2 regions of the Azospirillum sp. TSO5 genome follow, and region 1 is predicted to be linked to the other one. Evidence: predicted binding sites of a transcription regulator. Region 1 holds the regulator's gene; the other holds the start of a gene.

Region 1 (15,383 bases):
GTCATCAAGGACGCCTGCAAGAACTGCGGCGGCTCCGGCCGTCTGCGCAAGGAAAAGACCCTGCAGGTCAACATCCCCGCCGGTGTCGAGGACGGCACCCGCATCCGTCTGGCGGGAGAGGGCGAGGCGGGGCTGCGCGGGGCGCCTGCCGGCGACCTCTATATCTTCCTGGCGCTGGCGCCGCACCCGATCTTCCAGCGCGACGGCGCCAACATTCACTGCCGGGTGCCGATCCCGATGACCACGGCGGCGCTCGGCGGTTCGGTGGAGGTGCCGACCATCGACGGCAGCCGCACCAAGGTGACGGTGCCGCCGGGCACCCAGTCCGGCCACCAGTTCCGCATCAAGGGCAAGGGCATGTCGGTTCTGCGCAGTGCCCAGCGCGGCGACATGTACATCCAGGCGGTGGTCGAGACCCCGGTGAACCTGACGAAGCGCCAGCAGGAACTGCTGCGCGAGTTCGAGGGCGCCGCCAAGGAAGGGTCGAACCCGCAGTCGGAAGGCTTCTTCGCCAAGGTGAAGGAGCTTTGGGAAGACCTGAAGGACTGATCCTTCATCGGAGCGGAGCTTATTCAACGGGCGGCGTGTCGGTGACGCGCCGCCCGTTACTTTTTGTCGCATGCCGGGATCTTTCCGTGTTTTCCAGCGGCTGATGCGCCATTTCGGCGCGAAAGCCGTTGATGGGGAGGTCATGCCCGTGTAATCACCCAGCATGGCTAATCCATTGGCGACATGTCCGGCCGATGCCGGGGGCAGGCTGTCTGATGCGGGTTGACAGGCTTCTTGCCGCCCTCTTCGGCGCCTTCGTCCGCAGCGACGAACTGCCCGATCTGATCTGGCCGGCCGGTCACACGCCGATCCTGCAGCGGCGGCGCGCCGCGATGATCCAGTCGCGCGTGCGCATGGTGGCGCTGATCTTCGGCGTCCTGACCCCGCTGTGGATTGCCATCGACGTCACCGTCTTCGAATGGAAGCTGGCCGTCTGGCTGATCGTGCTGCGCCTCAGCGCCAGTGCCGCCTTCCTGGCGCTCGCCTTCGACCGCCGGTCGTGCGAGGATATGACCTGCGCCTGGTGGCGGCTGGCCGCCCTGCTGGCGATCCCGACGCTGTTCTTCGCCATCTCGCACCCGCTGCTCTACAACCAGGGTGTCGACGACCTGCGCATCGCCGTCAGTGCCGGCTATGGCTATCTGCCCTTCGTGATGGTGGCGGGGCTCAGCGTCTTTCCGCTGACCGCGGTGGAGGGCGCGCTGTTCGCCGCCCCGATGCTGGGCGCCCATCTGGCCGCCGGCTTCTACGGCTCGCTGGTGATGCCGTTTCCATCCTACATCAGCGCGCTGTGGCTGCTGGCGCTGATCGCGGTGGTGGCGACGCTGGCGGCGATCAGCCAGCTGCATTTCATGATCGCGCTGCTGGAGCAGGCGGCGCACGACGCCCTGACCGGCGCCTTCTCCCGCCGCATCGGCGAGGAATTGCTGAAACTCCAGGTCGCCCATGCCGAACGGGCGGCGCAGCCACTGTCGGCCATCTTCGTCGACCTGGACGATTTCAAGGCGGTCAACGACCGCTATGGCCATGAGGAGGGCGACCGCGTCCTGCGCCATGCCGCCAACACCATCCGCAGCCTGCTGCGCCAGTCCGACGCGCTGGTGCGCTGGGGCGGGGAGGAGTTCCTGGTCGTCATGCCGGACACGCCGGTGGAGGGCGCGATGATCGCGGTGGAGCGGATGCGCCGGGCCGGTTTCGGCAAGCGGCCGGACGGCAGCCTGCAGACCGCCAGCATCGGCATCGCCGAACAGACGGCCGACCGCCCCACCGACTGGGAATCGTTGGTGGAATTGGCCGACCAGCGCATGTACCGCGCCAAACAGGACGGTAAGAATCGGGTGGTGGGGACCGGCGGCGACAAAGGACCGGACGCCGAGGCCCAGCCCTGGGACGGCATCGTCGCCTAGGCACCGCTCTCCAGCGGATACTCCCGCAACGCCTCATACACCGCCCCGCCGTTGCCAAGATGGCTGCGGTAGAGCGTGACGTGATCGACCGGCATCGGGCCGGCGCGGAACAGGCCGCGGTCGGACAGGAAGCGTCCGATGCGGTCGGCCGGCGCGTCCTTCAGCCGGGCGAGCGTGATGTGGGGGGAGAATTTCCGCTCCTCCGCCGGCAGGCCGCAGCGAACCAGGGCGGATTCGATCTTGGCCTGCAGATGGGCCAGCGCCTCGTTGCGCTCCACCCCCGCCCACAGCACCCGCGCCCGGCGGGCGCTGCCGTACATGCCGACGCCGTCGAACGTGAGTGCGAAGGCCGGCGCCCGCAGTTCCGCCAGCGCGGCATCGATGTCCATAGCCTGATCCTCCGGCACCTCGCCGATGAAGCGCAGGGTCAGGTGCATAGCCTCCGGCTCGGTCCAGCGCGCGCCGGGCACGCCGCCGGCCAGCCCGGCCAACCTCTGGCGGACCTCCTCCGTCAGGTCGAGGGCGACGAACAGGCGGAGCATGGGGCACCTCCGGGTTTGCTGCTACGGCTCGCCCCCTTCCCGACCCTCCCCCGCTTTGCGGGAGAGGGTGCCTTATGCGAAACGGCGGCAGTTCCCTCTCCCGCGAAGCGGGGGAGGGTTAGGGAGGGGGCAACCGCCGCCAATACCTTACCAACAGCTTACGGACACGGATCCGGCATGCGGTTGTGCACGGCGTCGATCTCCGCCATCACCTCCGGCGACAGGGTCACGTCGATGGAGTCGATGTTGGAGACCAGCGTTTCCATCGTCGTTGCCCCGATCAGCGACGAGGTGACGAAGGGTTGCTGCAACGTGAAGGCGATGGCCATCTGGTTGGGCGCCAGACCGTGGCGGCGGGCGATGTCCAGATAGGCCTCCGTCGCGGCGTCGGCGTTGACGGTGGCATAGCGCGACGGCCGGTGGTCGAGCGCGCGGCGGCTGCCCGGCGGGATGGCGCCGTTCAGATATTTCCCGGTCAGCGTGCCGGCGCCCAACGGCGAATAGGCGAGCAGCCCGACATCCTCGCGAAGCGCCACCTCCGACAGGCCGTTCTCGAAGGTCCGGTTCAACAGGTTGTAGGCGTTCTGGATCGAGGCGACGCGCGGCAGCCCAGCCATCTCCCCCGCCACCTCGGCGGCGCGCAGCCAGCGCATCACGCCCCAGGGGCTCTCGTTCGACAGGCCGACATGGCGGATCTTGCCGGCCTGGACCAGTTCGGCCAGCGCCGCCAGCGTCTCCTCGATCGGCGCGCCGTCCTGCTCCGGCTTGTGGCGGTAGGTGCGGACACCGAAGCGGTTGGTGACGCGGTCGGGCCAATGGATCTGGTAGAGGTCGATGTAGTCGGTCTTCAGCCGCGACAGGCTGGCCTCCACCGCGGCGAAGAGGTTGGCGCGGTCGAGCCGCGACTTGCCCTCGCGTACCCAGCCGAAGCCGCCAGCCGGCGCACCGATGATCTTGCTGGCGAGGATCACCTTGTCGCGCTTGCCGCGCGACTGGAACCAGCTGCCGATCACCGCCTCCGTCTTGCCATAGGTGTCGGCGGTGGGCGGGATGGCGTACATCTCCGCCGTGTCCCAGAAGTTGATGCCGCGGTCGAGAGCGGCGTCCATCTGGGCGTGGCCTTCGGCCTCGGTGTTCTGGCGGCCCCAGGTCATGGTGCCCAGGCCGATGGCGCTGACCGACAGGCCGGTGCGGCCGAGCGGACGATACTGCATCCGGAACGTTCCTTATTTGAAATGATCTTTTAGAGGAAAAGCGTCAGCACGCCGGTGTAGCCATAGAGCCGGTTGTGCGACACCTCGCCCGAGGCGAAGAAGCCGGTCAGCGGAATGTCGCCGAAGGTGTCGCGGATCATCGACAACTCGGCGTCGGCGGTGCCGAACAGGCCGGGACCGCGGGCGATGCAACTGACATACACCGCTCCCTTCGGCGTCGCCTTCACCCGTTTCTTGAGGCTGTCCAGCATCCGGCGCATGTCGGCGGCAGCGGTTTCCGGATCGCGGCGGGTGAACATCACCGGCTGGCCGGTCGTCACCCGCTCGGCGATGGAGATCCAGCCAGCGCGCGGGTCGATGGCGATCAGGTCGCGGACCAGATAGTCCTGGGTGTCGGACCCGGCGATGGGCAGCCCGGCGCAGATCACCCCGGCGACCTGCCGCAGGTCGGCGGCAAGCTCCGGTCCGATGTCTTCCTTGAAGACGTCCAGTGCCGGGCGGTTGTCGATCTCCAGGATCACGTTGTCATCGCTGGCGGTGACGGTGCGCGTCGGCCCGATCGGGCGGCAGCCCTGGGTGAGGGCGGTGGCGACCGGCAGATTTGGCGCGAAGAGCACACCCGACACGCCGCCCTCGGTGACCGGATCGGCATCCTCGGCCCCGGCAGCAATCTGCGGGAACTCCCCGCGCGAGGCGGTCAGGCCGCCGACCAGGAAGACGCCGGCCTCCTCCGACAAGCGGGATACCAGCCCGGCCATGTCGGCATGGTGGGGATCGACATGGACCAGCGCCAGCGCCGCGCCATGTTTGTCCAGCCAGCCGCCGGCACTGCCGCGCAGCGGCTCCAGCCCATCGGTCAGGGTGGGGAACAGGCGGAAGCTGTCCTCCGGCAGGCGGGCGGCCATGATCGCCATCCCCGGCTCGTCGAACAGGGCCTCGCCGTTGGCCATCACGCCGATGCCAGCGGTGCCGACCCAATGGCGGATGCCGGTGACTCCGCGCAGCAGGGTGACAATGCTGGTCGCATGTTCCGCCAGACCGTCGGTCAGGTAGAGGAAACCCAGGTTGCAGCCGGCGACCGGACCCAGCCGGTCGAGACAGGCCTTGACCGTCGGTCCCCATTCCGCCCCGGCGGCGCAGGCGGCGTGAAAGCAGGTGTCGCTGTCCAGGGTCACGGTCATGGGTCAGCCTCCGGTTTTGACGGTAGTCTTGCCGATATTGGGGAGGCCGTCGAGCAGCGCGGTGACGGAGGGCAGGATGCGCTCCACGATCACCGCCACACCCTGGGCATTGGGATGCATCCCGTCCGGCTGGATCAGCGACCGGTCCAGCGCCACCCCGTCGAGGAAGAAGGGATAAAGCGGCAGGTCGTAGGCTTTCGCCAGATCCGGGTAGATGGCGTTGAACTTGTCGGTATAGGGCTTGCCCAGGCTGGGCGAGGCGAGCATGCCGGCCAGCAGGGTCGGGATTTTGCGCTCCGCCAGCGCCTTCAGGATGGCGTCGAGGTTCGCCTTGGCCTGATCGGGGTCGAGCCCGCGCAGCATGTCGTTGGCGCCCAGCTCGACGATGGCGGCGTCCGGCTTGTCGGCCAGCGCCCAGTCCAGCCGCGCCCGGCCGCCGGCGGTGGTGTCGCCCGACACGCCGGCATTGATGACGGTGACGCTGTAGCCCTTGGCGGCCAGCGCCTTTTCCAGTTGGCGAGTGAAGCCCTGCTGTTCCGGCAACCCATAGCCCGCAGTCAGGCTGTCGCCCAGCGCCAGCAGCTTCACCGGCTGCGCGGCGTCGGCGCGGTTCGGAACGGTCATCGGTACCCCTGCGGCAAAGACGAAGGCCAGCGCCGCAGCGAAGGCGCCCGTGTTGAAAGCCCGGCGGGTCGTGCCATATGGCGATGGTCCGTTCCGCTTGTGCGAGAGTCGCATGTCCAAGGCTCAGTCCCCTGCAACGTCGTCAAAATCCATCGCCCGGTCTTCCAACGATGCTGAGTCCATCGTTGAACTCGACGACGTCCACCTGAAATTGGACAGCGGTGCCGGACCCGTCAACATCCTGCGCGGCGTGAATCTTCAGGTGGCGGCCGGGGAGCGGGTCGGCGTCGTCGGTCCCAGCGGTTCCGGCAAGTCGACCATGATGATGGTGATGGCCGGTCTGGAACGCCCCAGCGGCGGCACCGTCCGCGTCGCCGGACAGGATCTCGGGCGCCTGGACGAGGATGGCTTGGCGCGGTTCCGCCGGCAGCATGTCGGCATCGTCTTCCAAGCCTTCCATCTGGTGCCGACGATGACGGCGCTGGAGAATGTCGCCATCCCTCTGGAATTCGCCGGGGTCGCCGACGCCTTCGACCGCGCCCGCATCGGGCTGGAGCAGGTGGGATTGGGGCACCGCATCCACCATTATCCCGGCCAGCTGTCCGGCGGCGAGCAGCAGCGCACCGCATTGGCCCGCGCCTTCGTCACCGAGCCGTCGCTGCTGCTGGCCGACGAGCCGACCGGCAACCTCGACATCGACACCGGCGCCACCATCGTGAAGCTTCTGTTCGATCTCGCCGAGCGGCGCGGCACGACGCTGGTGCTGATCACCCACGACCAGACCCTCGCCGCACGCTGCGACCGCACGGTGCGGCTGGCCGACGGGCGGATCGCCGACGATGGGCAGGCGGCGCGTCGCGCGAAGCTGCAGGCGGCGGGGGAGTGAGGGGGATGCTGATACAAGCGCCGGGTGCCCCCTCCTTCCCACGGCTTCGCCGCGGGTCCCTCCCTCCCCCGCTTCGCGGTAGAGGTGGGATTTGCATAACGGCGGCAGTCCCCTCTCCCGCGAAGCGGGGGAGGGTTAGGGAGGGGGTATCCGCCGCCACCTGTCACACACCGGCGAGGCGCGCATGACCAACCTCAGCCTCGCGCTTCGCCTTGCCCGGCGGGAGCTGCGCACCGGCCTGAAGGGCTTCTGGGTCTTCCTCGCCTGCCTCGCCCTGGGCGTGGCGGCCATCGCCTCGGTGCAGTCGGTGTCGAGCGGTCTGCTCGACGGGCTGGCGAGCGACGGGCGGTCGATCCTGGGCGGTGACGTCGCGTTGCGGCAACTCTACACCCCGCCGACCGACGAGCAGATGGCCGCCCTGAAAGCCGATGGCCGGGTGTCGACCTCCGCCGAGATGCGGGCGATGGCGCGGGCGGGCGATGAAACGCGCTCCTCCCTGGTCGAGTTGAAGGCGGTCGACGACCTCTATCCGCTCTACGGCACCGTCACGCTGGAGGGCGGCGGCGACCTGCGCGACGCGCTGGCGCAGAAGGATGGCCGCTGGGGCGCGGTGGTCGAGGCCAGTCTGGTCGATCGGCTGGGGGTCAAGCCCGGCGACACCATCCGCATCGGCGAAGGCGCCTACCGCGTCGCCGCCGTGCTGGACCGCGAGCCGGACCGCGCCTCCTCCAACGCCTTTTCACTGGGCCCGAGGGTGCTGGTGGCGCTGCCGTCGCTGCAGGCTACCGGGTTGCTGCAACCGGGCAGCCTTACATGGTGGAGCGCCAAGGTGGCGCTGCCGCCGCAAACCGACCTGAAGGCGTGGCAGGAGGGGTTGCGCACCCGCTTTCCCGACGCGCCCTGGCGGATGCGCGACTACACCAACGCCTCGCCGCAGATCGAGCGTTTCATCGACCGCATGACGCTGTTCCTGACGCTGGTCGGGCTGACAGCGCTGCTGGTCGGCGGCGTCGGGGTCGGCAATGCGGTGCGCAGCCATCTGGACTCCCGCGCCCGCACCATCGCCATGATGAAGTGCATCGGCGCGCCGGGGGCGCTGGTCTTCGAGCTCTATCTGGCGCAGATCCTGGCGCTCGCGCTGCTGGGCATCCTCATCGGGCTGGCGCTGGGCGCGGTGGCGCCGCTGGCGCTGGGCCGGCTGCTCGACGGCGTGCTGCCGGTGTCGGCCCATATCGGCGTTTATCCCGGAGCTTTGGCGCTCGCCGCGCTCTATGGCGTGCTGACGGCGCTGACCTTCTCGCTGTGGCCGCTGGGCCGGGCGCGCGAGGTGCCGGCGGGCGCCCTGTTCCGCGACGTCATCGCCCCGGCCGGCGGGCAGCCGCGCATGCCCTATACCGTCGCGATGATCCTGTCGGCCCTGGCGCTCGCCGGGCTGGCAGTGCTGACGGCGCACAACAAGCTGTTCGCCCTGTGGTTCGTCGGCGGATCCATCGCCACCTTCCTGGCCTTCCGCGCCGCAGCGGCGCTGGTCACCTGGGGGGCGAAGCGGGTGGGGCGCGTCCGGCGGCCGGGGCTGCGGCTGGCGCTCGCCAACCTGCATCGGCCGGGGAACCCGACGGCGGCGGTGGTGCTGTCGCTGGGGCTCGGCCTGACGGTGCTGGTCGCCATCGCGCTGATCCAGGGCAACTTCTCCCGCCGGGTGTCGGAGACCATCCCGCAGGATGCCCCCGCCTTCTTCTTCGTCGACATCCAGCGCGACCAGTTCGACCCCTTGCGCGACCTCGTGACCGCCGTCCCCGGCACCAGTTCCTTCGAGGCGGTACCGAGCCTGCGCGGCCGGATCGAGCGGGTGAACGGGCAGGAGGCGGAAAAGGCGCTGGTCAATCCGGAGCAGGCATGGATCCTGGCCGGCGACCGCGGCATCACCTATTCCGCGACGATCCCGAAGCATTCCACCGTCACCGCCGGCAGTTGGTGGCCGCAGGATTATGCCGGACCGCCGCTGATCTCCATCCATCAGAGCGTCGCCGAGGCCTTCGGCATCGGTCCCGGCGCCACCCTGACCATCAACATCCTGGGCCGCAGCATCGAGGCCAAGGTCGCCAACGTGCGCTCCGCCGATTTCAGCAGCATGGCGATCAACTTCACCATGGTCTTCGCCCCCGGCACGTTGGAAGGCGCGCCGCAGACCTGGGTCGCCACCGTCCGCGCCACGCCCGACGCCGAGACGCAGGTGCAGCGCGCCGTGCTGCAGCGCTTTCCCAACATCACCATGGTGCGGGTCAAGGACGCGCTGGACACGGTGTCGGAGATGCTGGGCCATATCGGCACCGCGGTGCGCATCGTCGCCGGCATCACGCTGGCCGCCGGCACGCTGGTCCTGGCCGGTGCGGTTGCCGCCGGGCACCGCCGCCGGGTCTATGATGCGGTGGTGCTGAAGGTGCTGGGGGCCACGCGCGGCGACGTGCTGCGCGCCTTTCTGCTGGAATATGGGCTGCTCGGCCTGCTGACCGCCGTGATCGCCGGCATCATCGGCACGCTGACCGCCTGGGCGGTGCTGAAGTTCCTGATGCATTGGGAATGGAGCTTCCTGCCGTCGGCGGTCATCACCACCGCTTTGCTGAGCACGGCGATCACGCTTGCTTTCGGGTTCTATGGTACTTGGCGCGCTCTGGGCCAGCCTTCGGCGCCATTGCTTCGGAACGAGTGACGCCTGAGTCATGAAGCCGCAGGAAAAACGAATCGTGAAAGCTTTTTCATCTGGAAAAAGCGCTGCCGATTCCTATTGAACCGCCTGACGGACTCGCCAATATGTCCTGCGACGGGATCACCCTATTCCACCGAGGAAACCAAACCATGGCAGACCCGACCTATAACCGCTTCGCGACCGTGGGCCGCGCGACAGATCGGGGATACTTCGACGAAGGCCTGCGGCAGCACATGCTGCGCGTGTACAACTACATGGGTGCCGGCCTGATCCTGACGGGTCTGGTCGCCGCGCTCGTGTCGTCCAGCCCGGCCATGCTCCAGGCCATCTTCGGCACGCCGCTGAAGTGGGTGGTGATGCTGGCCCCGCTGGCTTTCGTCATGGTGCTGTCCTTCGGCATCCAGCGCCTGTCCTTCGCATCCGCCCAGTTGATCTTCTGGGCCTATTGCGGTGCCATGGGCCTGTCGATGTCGGCCATCTTCCTGGTCTTCACCGGGGCGTCGATCGCGCTGACCTTCTTCGTCACCGCCGCCACCTTCCTGGCGATGAGCCTGTACGGCTACACCACGAAGGCCGACCTGTCGAAGATGGGCTCGTTCCTGATCATGGGCGTCATCGGTCTGGTGATCGCCGGTCTGGCGAACATCTTCTTCCAGTCGCCGGCCCTGCATTTCGCGATCTCCGCCATCGGCGTGCTGATCTTCACCGGCCTGACCGCCTATGACACGCAGGCGATCAAGGAAAGCTACGCCGAGGGCTACGATCACGAGAGCACCGGCAAGCTGGCCCTGATGGGCGCCCTGACGCTGTACCTGGACTTCATCAACCTGTTCCAGTTCCTGCTGCAGTTCCTGGGCCAGCGCAACAACGACTGATCCTAAAGACGCCTGATCGGACAAGCATCGGATCAAGCAGCAGCCGCCCGGAAGCACCCCGCTTCCGGGCGGTTTTCTTTTGGTCAGGTCTCCACCGTCACCGGGTCGCCGACCGCCAGCCCCAGCACCCGGTCGGCTCGCCCGCGGTTGACGGCGATTTCCGCCAGTCCGTTTGAGTTCTCGTACCACAGCGGCTGCCCCGGTCCGACGGCTCCGAAGGTGCGGGCGCGAGCGATGCGACTGCCTGCCACGGTCAACACCGCGTCGGCGGGCAAAGTGGTGGCGCGCATGCCGGTCATGGCGTTGCCGTAGACATCGACATAGACGATGCGCGGCAGCTCGTCCGGCCAGTCGGGACGGTCGATGGCGGCGGGGGCGAGCGGGCTGCGGTCGACCGGGCGACCGGTGGCGAGGCTGGCGGCGACAGGTGCGAACAGGTCGCGTCCGTGGAAGCTGGCGGACAGCCGGTCCGGAATCCAGTCGATGGTCCAGGCGTTTAGCGACGTTGCGCGGCGGGCGATCAGGGCGAACAGGCCGTTGTCGGGACCGACGAACCAACGCCCATCTGCCTCGACCATCACCGGCCGGCGGTCGGTGCCGACGCCAGGATCGACGACGCAGAGGAAGACGCTGCCGGCGGGAAAGGCCGGGGCGTAGGCAGCCAGCAGATAGGCGGACAGCTGCGGGTCGAAGGCGGGGGCGTCGGCGAACAGGTCGATGACCGGGACGGTGGGCGCCTGTTGCGCCAACACCGCCTTCATCTGGCCGGTGTAGGGGCCGGAGAGGCCGAAGTCGGTGAAGAGCAGGATCATACTGTGTTGTCCCCTCTACGGCTTTGCCCCCTCCCTGACCCTCCCCCGCTATCGCGGGAGAGGGGACTGCCGCCGCTTCGCAGATAACTCATGCCGACAAGCGTCCAACCCCCTCTCCCGCGAAGCGGGGGAGGGATGGGGAGGGGGCAATCGAAGCCAACCCCTCACACCGACTTCGTATCCAGCGCATACCCCGCCGACCGTACGGTGCGGATCAGGTCCAGTTCGTCCTCTTCGTTCATCGCCTTGCGCAGGCGGCGGATGTGTACGTCCACCGTACGCGGCTCGACGTACACGTCGTGGCCCCACACCAGATCGAGGAGCTGTTCGCGCGAGAAGACGCGGCCGGGATGCTGCATGAAGTGGCGCAACAGGCGGAATTCGGTGGGCCCGAGATGTACGTCCCGGCCGTTGCGGCGTACGCGGTGGGCGGCCAGATCCATCGTCACGTCGGCGAAGGTCAGCACCTCGTCGGTCATGCCGGGGGAGGCGCGGCGCAGCACGGCGCGCATGCGGGCCACCAGCTCGGTCGGGGAGAAGGGCTTGGTGATGTAGTCGTCGGCGCCGGAATTAAGGCCGCGCACCCGGTCGCCCTCCTCGCCGCGGGCGGTCAGCATGATGATCGGGATGTCGCGGGTCTTGGCATTGCGGCGCAGCTGGCGGCAGACCTCCAGCCCGCTCATCAGCGGCAGCATCCAGTCGAGCAGCACGATGTGCGGCGTCTGTTCGCCGGCGGCCAGCAGGGCCTCCTCGCCGTCGCTGGCGGTGGCGACGCGGAAGCCTTCCTTTTCCAGGTTGTACTTCAGCAGCGTCAGGATGTCGGCCTCGTCCTCGACGATCAGAACGAGCGGCTTCAGGGCCGCATTCATGGTGGCTCCGTTGACAGCGCGCGTCTCGACGTTAACCGGCATGGGACAGCCTTTTCAACAAAGGAGGAAGGGGACAGGAGTAGGGCACAGTGGCGCAGGACTCAGCCGTAGCGGCCGGTGATGTAGCCCTGGGTGCGCTCGTCGCGCGGGTTGGTGAAGATTTCCTCGGTGTCGTCGCACTCCACCATCTCGCCCAGATGGAAGAAGGCGGTGCGCTGGGACACGCGGGCGGCCTGCTGCATGTTGTGGGTGACGATGACGATGGTATAGTTGGCCCGCAGCTCGTCGATCAGCTCCTCGATATGAGCGGTCGCAATGGGGTCGAGCGCCGAGCAGGGCTCGTCCATCAGGATCACCTCGGGGCTGACGGCGATGGCGCGGGCGATGCACAGCCGCTGCTGCTGGCCGCCGGACAGGCTGGTGCCGGGCTCGCGCAGGCGGTCCTTCACCTCCGCCCACAGACCGGCGCGTTTCAGCGAGGTCTGCACCACCTCGTCCAGCTCGTCCCGTCCCGATGCGAGGCCGTGGATGCGCGGGCCGTAGGAGACGTTGTCGTAGATCGACTTTGGGAAGGGGTTCGGCTTCTGGAACACCATGCCGACGCGGGCGCGCAGCTGCACCGCATCGACCGCCTTGCCATAGACGTCCTCGCCGTCCAGCGCGATCCGCCCTTCGACCCGGCAGCCCTCGATGGTGTCGTTCATCCGGTTCAGGCAGCGCAGGAAGGTCGACTTGCCACAGCCGGACGGGCCGATCAGCGCCAGCACCCGGTTTTCCTGGATGTCGAGATCGATGCCCCGCAGCGCCTGCTTGGCGCCGTAGAACACCTTCACCCCATGGGTTGTCATCTTGTTGGGCAGGGCGGCAGTGGAGGCCCGGTCCGGTTGCCGGTCGCCACGGGACCGCAGCTTCAGCGGGCTCGGGATGCTGCCTGGAATGCTCATGGGGCGCTCACCACCGTCTCTCGAAAATCTTGCGCAGGATCACGGCCGCCCCATTCAGCAGGATCAGGACGCCGAGCAGGATCAGGATCGCCGCGGAGGTGCGCTCGGTGAAGGCACGCTCGGGGCTGTCGGCCCACATGTAGATCTGCACCGGCAGCACCGTGGCGCTGTCGGTCAGCCCGTGGGGGATGTCGACGATGAAGGCGACCATGCCGATCATCAGCAGCGGCGCCGTCTCGCCCAGCGCGCGGGCCATGCCGATGATTGTGCCGGTCAGGATGCCGGGCATCGCCAGCGGCAGCACATGGTGCAGCACCGTCTGCAGCGGCGAGGCGCCGATGCCCAGCGCCGCTTGGCGGATCGACGGCGGCACCGCCTTCAGGGCGACGCGGGACGCGATGATGATGACCGGCAACGTCATCAGCGCCATCACCAGCCCGCCGACCAGCGGGGCGGAACGGGGCATGCCGAAGAAGCCGAGGAAAACGGCCAGACCCAGCAGGCCGAAGATGATCGACGGCACCGCGGCGAGGTTGTTGATGTTCACCTCGATCAGGTCGGTCCAGCGGTTTTTCGGCGCGAATTCCTCCAGATAGACCGCCGCGGCAATGCCGGTCGGCACCGACAGCGCCATGGTCACCAGCAGGGTCAGCAGCGAGCCGACGATGGCGCCGCCGATGCCGGCCTGTTCCGGCTCACGGCTGTCGCCGGCGGTGAACAGGGTGGTGTTGAAGCCCTGCGCCAGCGCGCCGGAGGCCAGCAGCGCGTCGGCCGCCGCGACCTTGGCATCGCTGAGGCCGCGCTCGCTTTCCGGCAGGTCGCGTCGATAGCCGCCCTTCACCAGCTGATCGATCTGGTCGTCGGCGCGGACCCAGACGGTCCGGGTCGTCCCGACCAGCGCCGGGTCCTTGGCGACCATCGCCTCCAGCTCGTACGGCGCGCCCGACGACAGCAGGTCGTTCAGCACACGGCGGCCGGCGCGGTCGGTCACCTGCGGGAACTGGGCGTAGAGGGAGCGGCGCAGCAGGGCGGTGTAATTGCGGTCGGCGACCTCCGCCGGGTCGAGCGTCACCTCCAGCCGGATGCGCGCCTCCAGGAAGGCACTGGCGCCCTTGGCGACGATGGAGCCCAGCAGCAGCATCAGGATCAGCGCCGCCAGCGCCACCGCGGCGGCGCCAGCCAGCCGGAAGCGGCGCTCCGCGGCATGGCGGGCGCGCAGCCGGCGGGCGAAGGCCTCGCTGCGCAGGCGCGACTTCGGCACGGAGGAGGGTGCAGGGGAAGGCGTCACGGCCGCCACGTCCTGCTCGACGAGGTCAGTCATATTTTTCCCGATAGGTCCGGACCACCCGCAAGGCGACCATGTTGAGGCAGAGCGTGACGAGGAACAGCACGAGGCCGAGGCCGAAGGCCGACAGCGTCTTCGGGCTGTCGAACTCCTGGTCGCCGACCAGCAGCGTGGCGATTTGGGTGGTGACGGTGGTCACCGCCTGCAACGGGTTGGCGGTCATGTTGGCGGTCAGGCCCGACGCCATGGTGACGATCATCGTCTCGCCGATGGCGCGGCTGACCGCCAGCATCACCGCGGCGACGATGCCCGGCAGCGCCGCCGGCAGGACCACCTGCTTGATCGTCTCCGACTTGGTGGCGCCGAGGCCGTAGGAGCCGTCGCGCAAGCTCTGCGGCACCGCGTTGATGACGTCGTCCGACAGGGAGCTGACAAAGGGGATGATCATCACCCCCATGACGATGCCGGCCGCCAGCGCAGATTCGGAACTGACGTCCAGCCCCAGCGCCTCGCCGACCGAACGCACGAAGGGCGCCATGGTCAGCGCGGCGAAGAAGCCGTAGACCACCGTCGGGATGCCGGCCAGGATTTCCAGCGCCGGCTTCAGCCAGGTGCGGACGCCGCGTCCGGCATATTCCGACATGTAGATCGCCGCCATCAGCCCGACCGGCACCGCCACCAGCATCGCGATCACGGTGATGAGAAGCGTGCCGGCGAACAGCGGGATCGCGCCGAAGGAGCCGCTGGACCCGACCTGATCGGCCCGCATCGCCATCTGCGGGCTCCAATGGGTGCCGAACAGGAAGTCCAACGGCGAGACGACGGTGAAGAAGCGCAGCGCCTCGAACAGCAGCGACAGGACGATGCCGACCGTGGTCAGGATGGCGACCAGCGAGCAGACGACCAGCGCCACCCGCACCACCCGCTCCACCGCCGGGCGGGCGCGCAGGTCCGGGCCGATGCGGTGGCGGCCCCAGGCCAGCCCGGCGACGGCGAGGCTGGCGCCGACGGCCAGCAGGCTCCAGTCGGCGAGGTCGCGGAGGGCGGAGTAGCGGCGGGCCGCCTCCGTCACCAGCGGATCAGCCTCGCGCCCGGTGGCGATGCCGTGGGCGAGATTGAGGATGTCGGCCTTCAGCAGGGCGACCGACTGGCCGTCGCCGGTGGTCAGCCGGTCAGGCAATGATGACAGCACCAGCTGCATCGCCAGCCAGCCTTCCGACGCCGTCCAGGCGACGAACAGCAGCAGCGCCGGCAGACCGGCCCACAGCGCGACATAGACGCCATGGTAGGAGGGGACCGAATGCAGCTCCGCCACCCGCCCGCCGACCGACGATGCCGCGCGCGACCGGCCGATCAGGAAGCCGATCACGGTGAGCAGGGCCAGGATCAGGGCGAGGAGGGTCAGCTGCATGCGGGTCGCTTCGGCGGAAGAGGGGCAGGCGGAAAAGAGGCAGGCGGAGAAGGGCTGGTCAGAACTGGAGCGGAGTCA
Region 2 (15,383 bases), on a different contig from region 1:
GCGAACATATTTATATGGAACAGTACCAACCGGCCGGCCCGATAGGCAACATGTGCAAAAGCATCAGACCGCGCTGCCGTCTGACCCCAGCCACGGCTGCCGGCATACCGGCGTATGACCCCGGCTTTTCGTTATTGTTCTGCGACATGACGTTAAGGACATTTGCACAACCTGGGCCTCATGCTCCATAAACGGGCAAGGATCGCCGGGAGCTTTCGAGTTGCGGATTCTGATCGTCGACGATTCACCGCGCCACCTGACCATGATGGTGTATGAGCTGAACAAGCTCGGCTACGCCACCAGCGTGGTCCACAGCGGGGCCGCCGCCATCGAAGCGGTGGCGAATGAGCGGTTCGACGTGGTGATGGCCGACATCCGTCTGGCCGACATGACCGGCATCGAGCTGTGCTGGCACCTGCGCACCGCCCAGGGGCTTCGCCACCTGTACTTGATCCTAATGATCCCCGGCAGCATGACCGACCAGTTCCACGAACTGGTGGAGGCCGGCGCCGACGAATTCCTGCGCAAGCCCCTGGACTGGAAGTGGACGGCGGCGCGCCTGCTGGCGGCCTCGCGCGTCGTGGCGATGCAGCGCGACCTGGAACGGCTGGCGACCACCGACGCCCTGACCGGCGCCATGAACCGCCGCCGCTTCCTGGAAAGGGGGGCTGAAGAGTTTACCCGCTCGCGACGATACGAGCGTCCGCTGTCGGTGGTGATGCTGGACATCGACCACTTCAAGCGGGTCAACGACACCCACGGCCACGCCACCGGCGACGAGGCGATCCGCAGCACGGTGCGCGCCTGCAAGGACACTATGCGCGCTTGCGACATCATCGGCCGCCTGGGTGGCGAGGAGTTCGCCGTGGTGATGCCGGAAACCCCGCCGGTAAACGCCTTCGCCGCCGCCCAGCGCCTGCGCCAGGCGATCGCCGCCCAACCGGTGAAGCTGGAGGACGGCGGTGAACTGTACCTGACCGTCAGCCTTGGCCTGAGCTGGCTGACCGGCCCCGACACCGGCATCGAACCGCTGCTGGCCCGCGCCGACGCCGCCCTCTACCGCGCCAAGAACGCCGGCCGCAATCGCGTGGAGGTCGAACCGCAGATCGCGCTGCCGAAGTCGATACAGGGGTAGGGGAGGGCAACGCCGGGGGCCTCGCAATCGTCGAACCGCGATCGACGCTGCATCATGTGGACGATGCGCAAAGAAAAACCCCCTGACTTCCTTCCGGAAATCAGGGGGTTTTCTTTGATGGTAGCAGCGGAGGGATTTGAACCCCCGACCAAGGGATTATGATTCCCCTGCTCTACCACTGAGCTACGCTGCCATCGTGAGCGCCGTTGTTGGCGTTTCCGCCGCCGTTGGCTACCATCGTGTCCCGTCGTTGCCGCCGGGAGCCGCTATATAGGATAGGGCGACTTGGCCTGTCAACGCGGAATTTTCAGGGGGTGCGATTTTTTTCGGCCGGTCGGCAAAAACCCGCATAACCCCCTGATTCAGGCTGCCGTTTCACCAACCTCCACACCCTCGGCCACACCTCCCGCCGTGCCGGAAATCCAGCCGCCGCCCAGCACGCGGTCGCGCTGATAGACGACGCAGGCCTGACCGGGAGCGATGCCGTGCTGGGCCTCCAGCAACTCGACCCGCGCGGTGCCGTCGGGGCCGGCGCGCCATAGAGCAGGGGCGGCGGGCTGGGCGGAGCGGAGCTTCACCGACACCTCGATGCCGGCACCCTCGACCAGATCAGGACCCAGCCAGTTCACGTCGCGCACCATCACCAGCGAGCGGGCGAGGTCGCGGCGCGGGCCGACGACGACGCGGCGGCGGGCGGGCTCCAGGCGGACGACGTAGAGCGCCTCCTCCTCCTGGCCGCGGATGCCGCCGATGCCCAGCCCCTTGCGCTGGCCGACCGTGTAGTGGACGACGCCCTTGTGGCGGCCCAGCACCCGGCCGTCGACATGGACGATGTCGCCGGGCTCGACCGAGCCGGGGCGCAGCTTCGCCACCACCTCGGCGTAATTGCCGTTGGGGACGAAGCAGATGTCCTGGCTGTCGGGCTTGGCCGCTACCTCCAGCCCGTGGCGCTCGGCCAATGCGCGGGTCTCCGGCTTGGTCAGGCCACCGAGCGGGAAACGCAGGAACTCCAGCTGCTCGCGCGTGGTGGCGAACAGGAAATAGCTCTGGTCCTTGGCGGGATCGACGGCGCGGTGCAGTTCGGCACCCTGCGGGCCGGCGATGCGGCGGACGTAGTGGCCGGTGGCGAGCGCGTCGGCGCCCAGGTCGCGGGCGGTGTTCAGCAGGTCGCGGAACTTGACGCGCTGGTTGCAGCGCACGCAGGGGATCGGCGTCTCGCCGCGCAGATAGCTGTCGGCGAAATCGTCCATCACGTCCTGGCTGAAGCGGCCCTCGTAATCCAGGACGTAATGCGGGATGCCGATGCGGTCGGCGACCTGACGGGCGTCGTAGATGTCCTGGCCGGCGCAGCAGGCGCCCGGCTTCTGCAGGGCGAGGCCGTGGTCGTAAAGCTGCAGCGTGATGCCGACGACGTCATAGCCCTCCTCCCGCAGCACGGCGGCGGTGACGGAGGAATCCACCCCGCCGGACATCGCGACGACGACGCGGGTATCCTGGGGGCGCTTGGAAAGACCGAGGGAGTTCATGGCGCCCTATATGGGGCGGGCAGGCGCCCGGAAAAGGTAGGAAAGCAGGGCGGGTACGGGGGAACGGCAGGGAAAGAAGGCCGCCGGGCGCCGCATCGCGCGACGCGGGGCCCGGCGGCCGGAACAGGGTTCCCCTGGACCGTCACTTCATCGCGTTGTTGCTGCCGCCCGGCAGGCGGACGATCAGGCCGTCCAGCTCTTCGGTCATGATGATCTGGCAGCCCAGGCGCGAGGTCTTGGTCAGGCCGAAGGCGAGGTCCAGCATGTCCTCCTCGTCCTCCTGCGCGTCCGGCAGGACGTCGAACCATTCCGGCTCGATCACGACATGGCAGGTGGAGCAGGCCAGCGAGCCCTCGCAGGCGCCTTCCAGGTCCAGGCTGTTCTTGTGCGCGATCTCCAGCACGGACAGGCCGAGCGGGGCGTCCACCTCGCGGCGGGTGCCATCGGGCTCGATGAAGGTCATCTTGGGCATGGGGTCCTCGTTCCTTTAAGGTTGCCTAGCGATTTAGGGGGCGGTTTAGAGGGTGATTGTAAGGGAAAAGCGGATCAGGGCCGCGGCGGTGTCAGGGCGGCGCGGCGGTCGCGGACCTCGGCGGCCAGCGCCTCCAGCCGTTCCAGCCGGGCCAGGATGCGGGCGGCGCCGTCGGAGGCCGGCGGGCTGTCGGGGCTGGCGGCCGTCTGCGCCTTGCGGAAGGCAGGGGTGAGATACTTGATGCAGGCCTCGACCCGCTGGCTGAGGTCCAGCCCTATGCGGTCAAGTTCCAGCGCATCGTCGGCACGGGACAGCCGGGTGGCGAGGTCGGCGATCTCTTCGTCCCCATTGCCGTCTTCGTCGCCGACGGCCGGCGTGCCGCCCATCAGGGCCAGCAGCGCATGGGCGCGGCGGATGGGATCGCGCAGCACCTCATAGGCGTCGCGCAGGGCATTGATCTGGGCCTTGGCGTTGGCCTGCTGGCGCGGTCCGCGGGTGGCGAAGCGATCCGGGTCCATGGCGCGGGTAAAGCCGGCATGCTGCTTCGACAACTGCTCCAGATCAATGTCGAAGCGGCGTTCCAGCCCCAACCGGGTGAAGGGGTCGAGCGGCCGCGGCGGCTGGGCCGCGCCGCAGGCGTGGCAGAACAGGGCGCGCGGCGCCACCGAGCGGCCGCAGGTGCCGCAGGGCTCCAGATCGCCGGCGATGGCGCCGGAAATTCCGCCGCTGCTGTTGCCGGGCGGGCCTGATTTGGAACGGGTCATGCGCACAGTCCGTCAAAACGCCGAAAGGATCGGCCGATAGGATCGATACCCCGACATCAGGCCGCCACTGCAAGCCGGCGGGCCTTCCGCGGGGTCATACCCATAAGCCGCAGCCGGCGCAATGCGCGAATGCGGACTTTCCGGGCGGGGGACAGATGGTCGCGCAGGCATGGCGGGCGGCAGGCGGGCGACAGCGGAACTCAGCCATCCGCGGACGCGCTTCGCCGCGCCATTGCGGTCCAGGCCGTCAGAAAACGATCGACCGCCTCGTCGTCGCTGGTCCAGCCCAGGCTGACACGGATGGCGCTGGCGGCGGACCGGTCGTCCTCGCCCATCGCCGCCAACACATGGGACGGCTTCACCTTGCCGCTGGAACAGGCCGATCCGGCGCTCACCGCCACCCCGGCGAGGTCCAACGTCATCACCTGGGTCTCGCCGGGCAGACCGGGCAGCATCAGGCAACTGGTGTTGGCGACCCGCGCCGCACCGCCCCCCATCACCCGGGCGTGCGGTACGGCGGCCAGCGCCTCGCGTTCCAGCCGGTCGCGCAGGGCCGCGAGGTCGGCGGCCTCCGCCAACCCCTCCCGCGCCAGCCTTGCGGCGGCGCCGAAGCCGACGATGCCCAGCAGGTTCTCGGTGCCGGCCCGCTTGCGCCGTTCCTGCCCGCCGCCGCGGATCAGCGCGTCGGGCTCCAGCCCTTCAGCCAGGATCAGGGCACCGACGCCGGTCGGACCGCCCAGCTTGTGGGCCGACAGCGTCATCAGGTCGACGCCGAGGTCGGGCAGGGACAGCGGCAGCCGCCCGGCGGCCTGCACCGCGTCGCAATGGACCAGCGCCCCATGAGCATGCGCGATCCCGGCGGCCTCGGCCACCGGCTGGATCACCCCGGTCTCGTTGTTGACCAGCATCAGCGAGACCAGAGCCGGACCGTCCGCACCGACCAAGCGGCGTTCCAGGCCCTCAAGGTCGGCGACGCCGTCGCGGGTCACGCCGAAGCGCTCCGCATCGGGGCAGGCTGCCAGCACCGACTCATGTTCGATGGCGGAGGTCAGCGGCCGGCGGCCGGGGAAGCCGCGCAGCGCGAAGTTGTTCGCCTCCGTCCCGCTGCCGGTGAACAGCACCTGCGCCGGCTTCACGCCGGCCAGGGCGGCCACGGCGGCGCGCGCCTCCTCCACCGCCCGGCGGGCGCTGCGGCCGAAGGCGTGAACGGAGGACGGGTTGCCGACCAGGTCCATCGCCTGACCCATCGCCGCCTTGACCTCCGGTTTCAGCGGAGCGGTGGCGTTGTGGTCGAGATAGACACCGGTCCGACGGAAGGGGGCGACGAACGGGGCGGTCACTTTTCAGGCACGCTCAACTGCGAAGGCCAATCTCATCCGGCGGCGTCACTCTGCGGCGGCGACGGCCGTGCTGTCGGCGGCCGGGGCCGGGCGCAGCAGGTTCAGGCCGCTGGTGCCGATGATCCGCCGCTCCACCACGTCGGCGATGGTGACCGAGCTGAGATACATATGGATCTGGTTGCCCAGTTCCTCCCACAGATCGTGGGTCAGGCAGCGCGAGCGGTTGGTTCGGCAGCCCTGCGGCGTGCCGTTGGCGCAGCGGGTGGTGCGGATCGGTTCGTCCACCGCCAGGATGATGTCGGAGACGCGGGTGGCGTCGGCCGGATGGGCCAGCAGATAGCCGCCGCCGGGGCCGCGCACGCTCTTGACCAGACCGCCCTTGCGCAGCTTGGCGAACAGCTGCTCCAGATAGGACAGCGAGATTTCCTGCCGCTCCGCGATGTCCGCCAGCGCGACCGGGCTGCCCTGGCTGGTGGCGGCCAGATCGACCATCGCCATCACGGCATAGCGGCCCTTGGTGCTGAGTCTCATCGCGATTCTCCTTGCGCTTCGTGCATCCCGCCATTGTGGGACGCCACCGTCTCTAGCGGTGTGGGTGTTGATCGGGGGAGGGCGGCAGACGGGCGGTCCGCTTCCAGCTCTCCGACACGGGCCTGCAGCGCCGTCACCTGATCGAGCAGGCCGGTCAGCGCGCGGGCGACCGGATCGGGAATCTCGCCGCAGGGGGTGCCGTAGGGCATGAATTTCCGGGTTTCCGCGCGGTCGCGCGGAATGACCGGCTTGGCCGGGATGCCGACCACCGCGGTGTCGGCGGGCACGTCGGCCACCACCACTGCGTTGGCGCCGATGCGCGCCCCGCGGCCGATGGTGATGGCGCCCAGGATCTTGGCGCCGGCGCCGACGATGACGCCGTCGCCCAGCGTCGGGTGGCGCTTGCCGGTATCGAGCGAGGTGCCGCCCAGCGTCACCCCATGATAGAGCATGACGTCGTCGCCGATTTCCGCCGTCTCGCCGATCACCACGCCCATGCCATGGTCGATGAAGAAGCGGCGACCGATGGTGGCGCCGGGATGGATTTCGATGCCGGTCAGCGAGCGGGCGATCTGGGAGATCAGCCGGGCGGTCGTGTGCCAGCCGGCGTCACGGGCGCGCCGGGCGATGCGGTGGAGCACGATGGCATGCAAGCCGGGGTAGCAGAGCGCCACCTCCAGCCGGGAGCGGGCGGCGGGGTCCCGCGCCATGATCCCATCGATCTCTTCGCGAAGATGCTTGAACACGCCATCACCCGCCGTGGTATAGTCCGCCGCTCTCATCGGCCGCCCGCGCCCGGCTTCGGCCTGTCGGACCCTCGCGGTTCAGGACCTTTCCGGTTCGGACCCATTCGGGTTCCGGCCGGCAGGGACCCGGACTTATCGATCGGTCCAGCAGGCGCTGGGGCCGATCGGGCGGGTCAGGCGGGTTGTCCCGGAGGACGTTACGACGCATATATGATGACCAAGCAAAACGGTCAAGAATTGTGTGCGGAAAACCCCACTCCAAGACGGGAAAATCCGTGACGGGCCCGACGGCCTGTGTGCCGGGGCGGTTTGCCGGATGAAAATCCGGCCGGTCGTCGCGGTGGTCCCAACAACCCTTTGTCCGCGTCAGGAACGTCGTTCCCATGCCTGAAGTGCTCTTCAACGGTCCCGCCGGTCGCCTGGAAGGCCGTTACACCCACGGCAAGCAGCCGAACGCCCCGGTTGCGCTGCTGTTGCACCCGCACCCGCAGCACAATGGGACGATGAACAACAAGGTGGTCTTCACCCTGTTCCAGTCCTTCACCAAGCGCGGCTATTCGGCTCTCCGCTTCAACTTCCGCGGCGTCGGGCGCAGCCAGGGCACCTATGACAAGGGGGAGGGCGAACTGGCCGATGCGGCGGCGGCGCTCGACTGGCTGCAGACCTACAACCCCAACGCGCCGCTCTGCTGGATCGGCGGCGTGTCCTTCGGCGCCTGGATCGGCATGCAGTTGCTGATGCGCCGTCCGGAGATCGACGGCTTCGTCTCGGTCTCGCCGCCGGCCAACCTGTTCGACTTCTCCTTCCTGGCGCCGTGCCCGTCCTCGGGCCTGATCATCCATGGCGACAAGGACGAGGTGGTGCCCCAGGCCGCGGTGACCAAGCTGGTGACCAAGCTGTCGCACCAGAAGGACATTCGCATCGACCACCGCGTCGTCCCCGGCGCCAGCCACTTCTTCGTCAACCGCACCGACGATCTGGCGATCCAGGTGGACGACTATCTGGACAAGGCGCTGGGCAATCCCATCGCGGCAGTGGCGGAGTAAGTAAGCCCAGTCCCATCCAGCCGTTCCCACGAGAGCGTGGGCGGTTGGATGGGGGCTGGCGCCGTGCCTATTGTTGCTCGCAGCCCAGAACCCACACGTCGTAGATCGGGTTCTCCATCGCCGACAGGGCGGGGCTGGAGGCGAACATCCAGCCGCTAAAGACCGGTTCCGCCTGCTCGCCGGGCTTGATTTCCGTCACTTCCAGAAAAGCGGCCGATTCCGGCGTTTCGATCGGCGGGTTCTCGCGGCAGGCGCGCAGCGTGATGCGCAGGCTGCTCATCGCCTTGGTCTCTCCGACCTTCATGGTGAAGGTGGAGGTGCGGGCGGTCACCTTGTCCAGCCATTGCAGCTTGGCCGCCGGCCGCTCGATCATCTGGCTCGGGACCGGAGCGGCCTGGACGGACGCGGTTGCCAGCAGGGCGGCCGCCAGCGGGAAAAATCGGAGAAGTCTCGTCACGTCGGATCGCTTCCGTAATTGCGGACGGCGCTCCGCGGCAGGACCCAGCCAATCAGGGGACCTCTGCCGGGGCGCTCCGCCTTCTATCCCGGAAGCGGGGTCAGCGTCCAGTGGCGGGGGGCGCTGGGGTGTGTTGTGCGGGGTGCGTTGTGCGGATCGGGTGTTTCAGCGCGTGACGGTGCTGCGCGAGGCGGGGGCGCTGTAGGTGGCGCCGGACCCGCTCTGGGTCCCGTTCCGGTCTTCGATCTTCTGAGTCGCCGCACCGGCGCCGGCGCCCGCGGCGGCTCCGACCACGGCGCCCACCGGTCCGCCGACCACCGCGCCGGCCGCGGCGCCGCCAAGCCCGCCGGTGGCCGATTTCTCTTCCATGTCGGCGCCGCAGGCGGCAGTTGCCAGGGCAAGGCCAAACACGGCCAAATGGGTCAGACGCATCGCATTTCCTCCTGCCTCGCATTCCGGGGGCGTCGCCGTCCGGATTGCAGGAGGAACGCTTGAGCGTGACCGTCGGTTCCGGCCACGCCCAGGGTCGAGTGATTACAGCTTGGGCGGCTGGGCCGGCGTCTGGCCGGGAGCCTGGCCCTGCTGACCGCCGGAAGACTGGCCATTCGCCTGGTCGCCGGACTTGCTCATGCTCTGCAGCGAGAAGATGACCTGACCAAGCAGCTGTTCCAGACCCGGGGTGCTCTGCGTGAACTCGATCTTGCCATTCGGCTTGATCATGTCGGGATCGCCGCCCGGCTCCAGCGACAGGAACTTGCCGCCCAACAGGCTTTCTGATGCGATGACCGCCGCGGTGTCCTTGGGCAGCTTCACCGAATTGTCGACCGACAGATGGACGACCGCCTGATAGCTGGTGGGGTCGAGCGTCAGTCCGGTGACCGTGCCGACCTTCACGCCGCTGATGCGCACATCGGCGCCGCTCTGCAGGCCGGTGATGCTGTTGAAGTTGGCGGTGACGTCATAGCCCTGCACCTTGCGCAGGTCGGCGCTTTTGTAGGCGAAGGCAAGGAACACGGCGGCCACGGCGAGCACGACGCCGCCCAGCACGGTTTCGATCACATTCCGGCGCATAGAGCTATCCTGCTGCGAGTTCCCGAATCGAAACCCGGCCCGAAAGGGGCCGGGCTTTCCGTTCCGACGTGATGGTCAGTCCCGGCAGGGATCAGCTCGGCGTCCAAGGCTCGTAATCGCCGGTGGCCGGCACGCGCTGCCCGCCGGCCAGCACATGGCCGGGCGGACGGTAGGCCTGGACCGAGCCCGACATGTTGGGCAGATGTTCCTTCTGCCACGGCTTGTGGAAGGCGCTCGACCCCTCGGGCAGCGGCTCCTTGGTGGTGTGGTGCAGCCACCCATGCCATTCCGGCGGGATCTTGGAGGCATCGGGCTCACCGGCATACAGGACCCAGCGGCGCTCGCGCGTGCCGGGCTGGGCGTCCTTGTTGCGGTAATAGACGTTGCCGAAGCGGTCGCTGCCGACCTTGGCGCCCCGACGCCACGTGACGTAACGGATGTGGATGTTCGCCAGTTTGGTGAACAGGGAGATCGGCTCGCTCATCGTCGCTCACGAATTCCGGAGTCTGGCCCCGTGGACACGGGGCTGGTCGAATGCGGGCCGCACTATGACACCGCAAGTGCCGCGCGTCCACCGTTGGTGAGGCCCAATTTGCCGGCTTTCGGCTCCTTTTGAGAGCGGAAGCGCCCTGGCGGCGGTCGCTCTGCGGGAACGCCCCCTTTTCCTTGACGCGCCCGGCCGATTGCCGTATGCACCCCGCGCATGCGCCGGCACCCCTGGAGGCCGGCGCCCTTTCGTTTTGGAGCATCGTCATGACCAAGATCATTCCGCTCGGCGCTGAGACGCGCGAACGGGCCGGCAAGGGGACCGCCCGCCAGACCCGCCGTGATGGCCGTATTCCGGCCGTCATCTATGGTGGCAAGCAGGCTCCCCTGACCATTTCGCTCGAGAAGTTCGAGTTCACCCGCGTCCTGCATCAGCCGGGCTTCTTCACGCACCTGTTCGAAGTGACCGTCGACGGCACCGCCCACCGCGTCCTGCCGCGCGACGTGCAGTTCCACCCGGTGACTGATTTCCCGCTGCATGTCGACTTCCTGCGCGTGTCCGGCGACACCCGCACCAACGTGCAGGTTCCGGTCGAGTTCGTCGACCAGGACAAGTCGGCCGGCCTGAAGCGCGGCGGTGTGCTGAACATCGTCCGTCACGAGCTGGAGCTGAGCTGCCCGGCCGACAGCATCCCCGAGCACATCACCATCTCGTGCGAAGGCTTCGACGTCGGCGATTCGATCCACATCTCCTCGGTCAAGCTGCCGGAGGGTGTGACCTCGACGATCACCGACCGCGATTTCACCATCGCGACCATCGTTGCGCCGTCGGGCCTGAAGTCGGAAGAGGGCGCCGCTTCCTGATAAGGAGCGTTCGACCTTTGAAGATGGTTACGGTGGGGGGCTTCGGCCCCCCGCTTCGTTTGTGGAGAATGCTTTCCAAAGGGTGAGGGACATGCTGCTTCTGGTCGGACTGGGCAACCCCGGCAACGAGTATGCCCGCAACCGCCACAACATCGGCTTCATGGCGGTGGAGACCATCGCCCAGCGCCATCGCTTCACCCCGTGGAAGAAGCGTTTCCAAGGCCAGACCGCCGAGGGCACCGTCGCCGGCGACAAGGTTCTGGCGCTGGAGCCCGCCACCTTCATGAACCTGTCCGGCCAGTCGGTGGTGGCGGCCCTGCAGTTCTACAAGCTGAAGCCCGAGAACGTCGTCGTCATCCATGACGAGCTTGACCTGCCTCCTGGAAAGATCCGGGTGAAGAAGGGCGGCGGCCATGGCGGCCACAACGGCCTGCGCTCCATTGACGCGCATATCGGCAAGGAATACTGGCGCATCCGCCTGGGCATCGGCCATCCCGGCAACAAGGATCTGGTCAGCGGCTATGTGCTGCATGACTTCGCCAAGGCCGACCAGAGCTGGATCGATCCGCTGCTCGACGCCGTGTCCGACAACCTGCCATTGATTGTTGATGGACAGCCGGAGCTGTTCATGAACAAGGTGACGGTGGCAACCCAAGGCAAGTGAGGCGCAGATGCTCGGTCTGGTGATCATCGACGTTCAGAATGCCATCGTCGCCGGCTGCGGTACATCGGATCGTCAACCCGAAATCGACAGGGCGCTCGACGCGACCGTGAGCCGTCTGCGGACTATCAAGGAGCGGGCGCGGGCGGCCGGCGTCCCGGTCATCCTGGTCCAGAATGACGGCATCGAGGGCCACCGTCTGGCCGTCGGGACGGAGGGGTGGGAGATCCGCTCCGAGGTCGCTCCGCAGGACGGCGACGTGGTCGTCCACAAATCCGAGTGCGACTCCTTCTTCGCGACCGACCTTGAGGAGCAGTTGGAGGCCCACGGCGTGGACCACATCGTAGTCGGCGGCTGCATGACGCAATTCTGCGTCGACACCACCGTCCGGCGCGCGGTCTCGCTCGGCTATGACGTGACGCTGATCGCCGACGGGCACGCCACCGCCGACCGCGGCGGCCTGCGCTTCGATCAGATCATCGCCCACCACAATGCGACGCTCGACGGCTTCGGGGCAGGTGATTGCCGGGTGGATGTGAAGACCGCGGACGCGATCGCTTTCTGACTGACGGACGCCTTCCCCCACTTCGCGTTTGCGCTTTGTCCCCCATCGTAGGATAAAGCGCCTCAATTCCAGAATTTCCGACGGCGAGCACCCACCCATGGGCTTCAATTGCGGCATCGTCGGCCTGCCGAACGTCGGCAAGTCGACCCTTTTCAACGCGCTGACCGCCACCCAGGCGGCGGAGGCGGCGAATTTCCCCTTCTGCACCAAGGAGCCGAACGTCGGTCGCGTCGGCGTGCCCGACCCGCGGCAGGACAAGCTGGCGGAAATCGCCAAGTCGCAGAAGGTCGTCCCGACCCAGCTGGAGTTCGTGGACATCGCCGGTCTGATCCGCGGCGCGTCGAAGGGTGAAGGGCTGGGCAACCAGTTCCTCGCCAACATCCGCGAGGTCGACGCCATCGTCCATGTGCTGCGCTGCTTCGAGGACGACGACATCACCCATGTCGAGGGCAATGTCGATCCGCTGCGCGACGCCGAGGTGGTCGAGACCGAGCTGATGCTCGCCGACATGGAAAGCCTGGAACGCCAGCTGACCAGCCTGCAGAAGAAGGCCAAGGGCGGCGACAAGGACAGCAAGATCAAGGCCGACCTGATGGAGCGCGCCCTGAAGGTGCTGCAGGACGGCAAGCCCGCCCGCGTGGTCGAGCTGTCGGACGACGAGCGGCCGGTGTTCAAGCAGTTCATGCTGCTGACCGACAAGCCGGTGCTCTACGTCTGCAACGTGGAAGAGGCGTCGGCGGCGACCGGCAATGAATTCTCCGCCAAGGTCGCGGAAAAGGCCAAGGCCGAGAATGCCGAGGTCGTCGTCATTTCCGCCGCCATCGAGTCCGAGGTCGCCCAGCTCTCCGATCCGGCCGAGAAGGCTGAATTCCTTGAGTCGATGGGGCTGGAGGAAACCGGCCTGAACAAGCTGATCCGTGCCGGCTTCAAGCTGCTGGACCTGATCACCTTCTTCACCGTCGGCCCGAAGGAGACGCGGGCCTGGACCGTGCGCCGCAACGCCAAGGCTCCCGAGGCCGCCGGCGTCATCCACACCGATTTCGAGCGCGGCTTCATCCGCGCCGAGACCATCGACTACACCAGCTTCGTCACGCTGGGTGGCGAGCAGGGGGCGAAGGACGCCGGCAAGATGCGCCAGGAAGGCAAGGAATACGTCGTCCAGGACGGCGACATCTTCCACTTCCGCTTCAACGTCTGAGTAAGCGGGGATTGAGGGAGAGGGGGCGTCATCGCCACCTTTCCACCTCCGCCGTCACCCAACTGTCATATTGTCGTAACAATCAGCACTCCCCACACTTCAGTTAGGGGTGCCGCTTGATCGCATCCCCGACCCGACAGAGGGGGTGCGATGCAGGCGACGCGGGTGCTGCTGGAACTGGCCGGGAATGTCGTGCTGCTCCTGTGGGGGCTGCACATGGTGCAAAGCGGGCTGACCCGCGCGCTCGGCGGCGACTTGCGCCGCATCCTGGGGGCCGGTCTGCGCAACCGCTGGACCGCCTTCCTGTCCGGCATGGGCATCACCATGCTGCTGCAGAGCAGCACCGCCACCGGCCTGATGGCGACCGGCTTCACCGCCACCGGGCTGGTGTCGCTGATGCCGGCGCTGGCGGTGATGCTGGGCGCCAATGTCGGCTCCACCCTGATTGTCCAGATCCTTGCCTTCGACGTCGCCCATGTGGCGCCGGTCCTGCTGCTGGGCGGCTTCATCGCCTTCCGCCGCGGGGCGCGGACGCGCAGCCGCGACCTGGGCCGGGTCGCCATCGGGCTTGGTCTGATGCTGCTGTCGCTGCATTTGCTGCTGGCGACCATCGCTCCGGCGGAGAACGCGCCGATGCTGCGGCGAATGCTGGCGATGCTGACCGCCGATCCGGTGGTGGCTGTGATGCTGGCGGCGCTGCTGTCCTGGGCCGCCCATTCCAGCGTCGCCGCCATCCTGCTGATCGCCTCGCTGGCCGGCGGCGGGGTGATCGGGCCGGAGGCGGCGGTCGCCATGGTCGTCGGCGCCAATCTGGGCAGCGCCGTCAATCCGGTGGTGGAGGGACCCGGCGGCGACGGCCGCAACCCGGCGGCAAGGCGGTTGCCGGTGGGCAACCTCATCAACCGGCTCGTCGGCTGCCTCATCGTCGTGCCGCTGCTGGGACCGATCACCACCGGCTTGCAGGCGGTGTCGCCGGATGCCGCGCGGCTGGCGGCCAACTTCCACCTCGCCTTCAATCTGGCGATGGCCGGGCTGTTCATCGGACCGCTTCCCTGGTTCGCGCGGATGCTGACGCGGATGTTCCCGGAACGGGTGGCGGTCGCCGATCCGGCGATGCCGCTCTATCTCGACCGCAGCGCCCTGCGCGTCCCCCACCTCGCCATCGCCAACGCGTCGCGCGAGGCGTTGCGCATGGCCGACACGGTGGACAGCATGTTGCGCGGCGCGCTGGACGTGATCCAGACCGACGACCGCAAGCGGGTGCAGGAGATCCGACGGATGGACGATGTGCTGGACCGGCTGCACGACGCCATCAAGCGCTACCTCACCCAGATCAATGTCGAGGATCTGGACGAACGCGACGCCCGCCGGGTGTCCGACGTGCTGACCTTCACCATCAATCTGGAGCATGTCGGCGACATCGTCGACCGCAACCTGATGGAGGCGGCCTCCAAGAAGATCCGGCGCAGGCTGCGCTTTTCCACCGAGGGGGCGGCCGAGATCGCCGGCATGCTGGAACGGCTGAGCGAGACCCAGCGTCTGGCCGCCGCCGTCTTCGTGTCGGGCGATGTCCGGTCCGCCCGCGCGCTGATCCACGAGAAGGAGGTAATCCGCGATCTGGAGACCAGCGCCACCGAGGCGCATTTCGCCCGCCTGCGCGCCGGCCGCAAGGAAAGCGTCGAGACCAGCGCCCTTCATCTGGACATCCTGCGCGACCTGCGCCGGATCAACGCCCATCTGGTCGCCGCCGCCTATCCGGTGCTCGATCAATCGGGGGAGCTTCTGCCCAGCCGTCTCAAACGAGGGGCAGCACGGGCGTGACCGTCCGTTCCCAATGGGGGTGCTGCATGGCTTCCGCTTCGACCTTTTCTTGTCACCAGCCCAGCCACGTTAACACTTTCGTAACCATATAAAATTCGTCAAGCTCTTTCGCGACATGGTTAACAAACCGTCCCTGTGGTTGTTATGGCAATGAGGCCCAGCGGGCCGTTGTCGAACCCGGGAATGGTTGTCGAGAGGGAGCGGACGGTGGCGAACACGCACGCGACGTCGAACGGACCCGAAGCGCAGGGGATATCCGACGCCGGATTCGCCGAGCGGGTGCGCGATGCCATCGACCGTCAGGAACTCTCCCTGGTCTTCCAGCCGCAGGCCGACGTCGTCACCAGCCGCCTGACCGGCTTCGAGGCTCTGTCGCGCTGGCGCCTGTCCGACGGCACCATGCTGCCCCCCGACGTCTTCGTTCCGATGGCCGAACAAGGGGAAGCGATCCATCTGCTGGGCGAATGGACTCTGCGGACCGCCTGCAGGGAGGCCGCCGGCTGGCTGCGTGCCGGCTACCCCGACATTCCGGTGTCGGTGAACCTGTCGGCGCGGCAGCTCGACGATCCGGGGCTGGTGCTGAAGGTGCTCGGAATCCTGACGGAGACCGGCCTGCCGGCCGCCAACCTGAAGCTGGAGCTGACCGAAACCAGCATGTTCAGTCATGGCGCCGAGGCGCGCGAGGCACTGGTGCAGCTTC

Evidence for each region. Region 1 encodes PhoB, which activates phosphate uptake and scavenging genes when phosphate is short. Its sites were predicted from a motif close to TNTCATAAAACTGTCA; they were not measured.
Region 2: the regulator PhoB is predicted to act here: its motif matches at 12,915-12,930, upstream of TSO5_RS25100 (Na/Pi cotransporter family protein).

The regions. Positions count from the first base shown of each region.
Region 1 is NZ_LGQY01000043.1:50,992-66,374, forward strand. It holds gene dnaJ (molecular chaperone DnaJ) at 1-549, shown strand, start outside; gene TSO5_RS13445 (GGDEF domain-containing protein) at 765-1,955, shown strand; gene thpR (RNA 2',3'-cyclic phosphodiesterase) at 1,952-2,497, opposite strand; gene TSO5_RS13455 (NADP(H)-dependent aldo-keto reductase) at 2,656-3,711, opposite strand; gene TSO5_RS13460 (FIST N-terminal domain-containing protein) at 3,741-4,892, opposite strand; gene TSO5_RS13465 (arylesterase) at 4,896-5,516, opposite strand; gene TSO5_RS13470 (ABC transporter ATP-binding protein) at 5,629-6,402, shown strand; gene TSO5_RS13475 (FtsX-like permease family protein) at 6,587-9,112, shown strand; gene TSO5_RS13480 (Bax inhibitor-1/YccA family protein) at 9,259-9,984, shown strand; gene TSO5_RS13485 (SAM-dependent chlorinase/fluorinase) at 10,068-10,796, opposite strand; gene phoB (phosphate regulon transcriptional regulator PhoB) at 10,961-11,665, opposite strand; gene pstB (phosphate ABC transporter ATP-binding protein PstB) at 11,767-12,609, opposite strand; gene pstA (phosphate ABC transporter permease PstA) at 12,617-13,930, opposite strand; gene pstC (phosphate ABC transporter permease subunit PstC) at 13,923-15,305, opposite strand; gene TSO5_RS13510 (PstS family phosphate ABC transporter substrate-binding protein) at 15,364-15,383, opposite strand, start outside.
Region 2 is NZ_LGQY01000115.1:2,091-17,473, forward strand. It holds gene TSO5_RS25015 (diguanylate cyclase) at 221-1,135, shown strand; tRNA gene TSO5_RS25020 (tRNA-Met) at 1,254-1,328, opposite strand; gene mnmA (tRNA 2-thiouridine(34) synthase MnmA) at 1,498-2,661, opposite strand; gene TSO5_RS25030 (ferredoxin family 2Fe-2S iron-sulfur cluster binding protein) at 2,804-3,133, opposite strand; gene TSO5_RS25035 (molecular chaperone DnaJ) at 3,208-3,897, opposite strand; gene TSO5_RS25040 (cysteine desulfurase family protein) at 4,098-5,237, opposite strand; gene TSO5_RS25045 (Rrf2 family transcriptional regulator) at 5,283-5,768, opposite strand; gene epsC (serine O-acetyltransferase EpsC) at 5,765-6,550, opposite strand; gene TSO5_RS25055 (alpha/beta hydrolase) at 6,898-7,560, shown strand; gene TSO5_RS25060 (DUF2155 domain-containing protein) at 7,628-8,017, opposite strand; gene TSO5_RS25065 (hypothetical protein) at 8,183-8,449, opposite strand; gene mlaD (outer membrane lipid asymmetry maintenance protein MlaD) at 8,552-9,088, opposite strand; gene TSO5_RS25075 (NADH:ubiquinone oxidoreductase subunit NDUFA12) at 9,180-9,572, opposite strand; gene TSO5_RS25080 (50S ribosomal protein L25/general stress protein Ctc) at 9,842-10,438, shown strand; gene pth (aminoacyl-tRNA hydrolase) at 10,530-11,102, shown strand; gene TSO5_RS25090 (cysteine hydrolase family protein) at 11,110-11,664, shown strand; gene ychF (redox-regulated ATPase YchF) at 11,762-12,862, shown strand; gene TSO5_RS25100 (Na/Pi cotransporter family protein) at 13,013-14,683, shown strand; gene TSO5_RS25105 (EAL domain-containing protein) at 14,891-15,383, shown strand, end outside.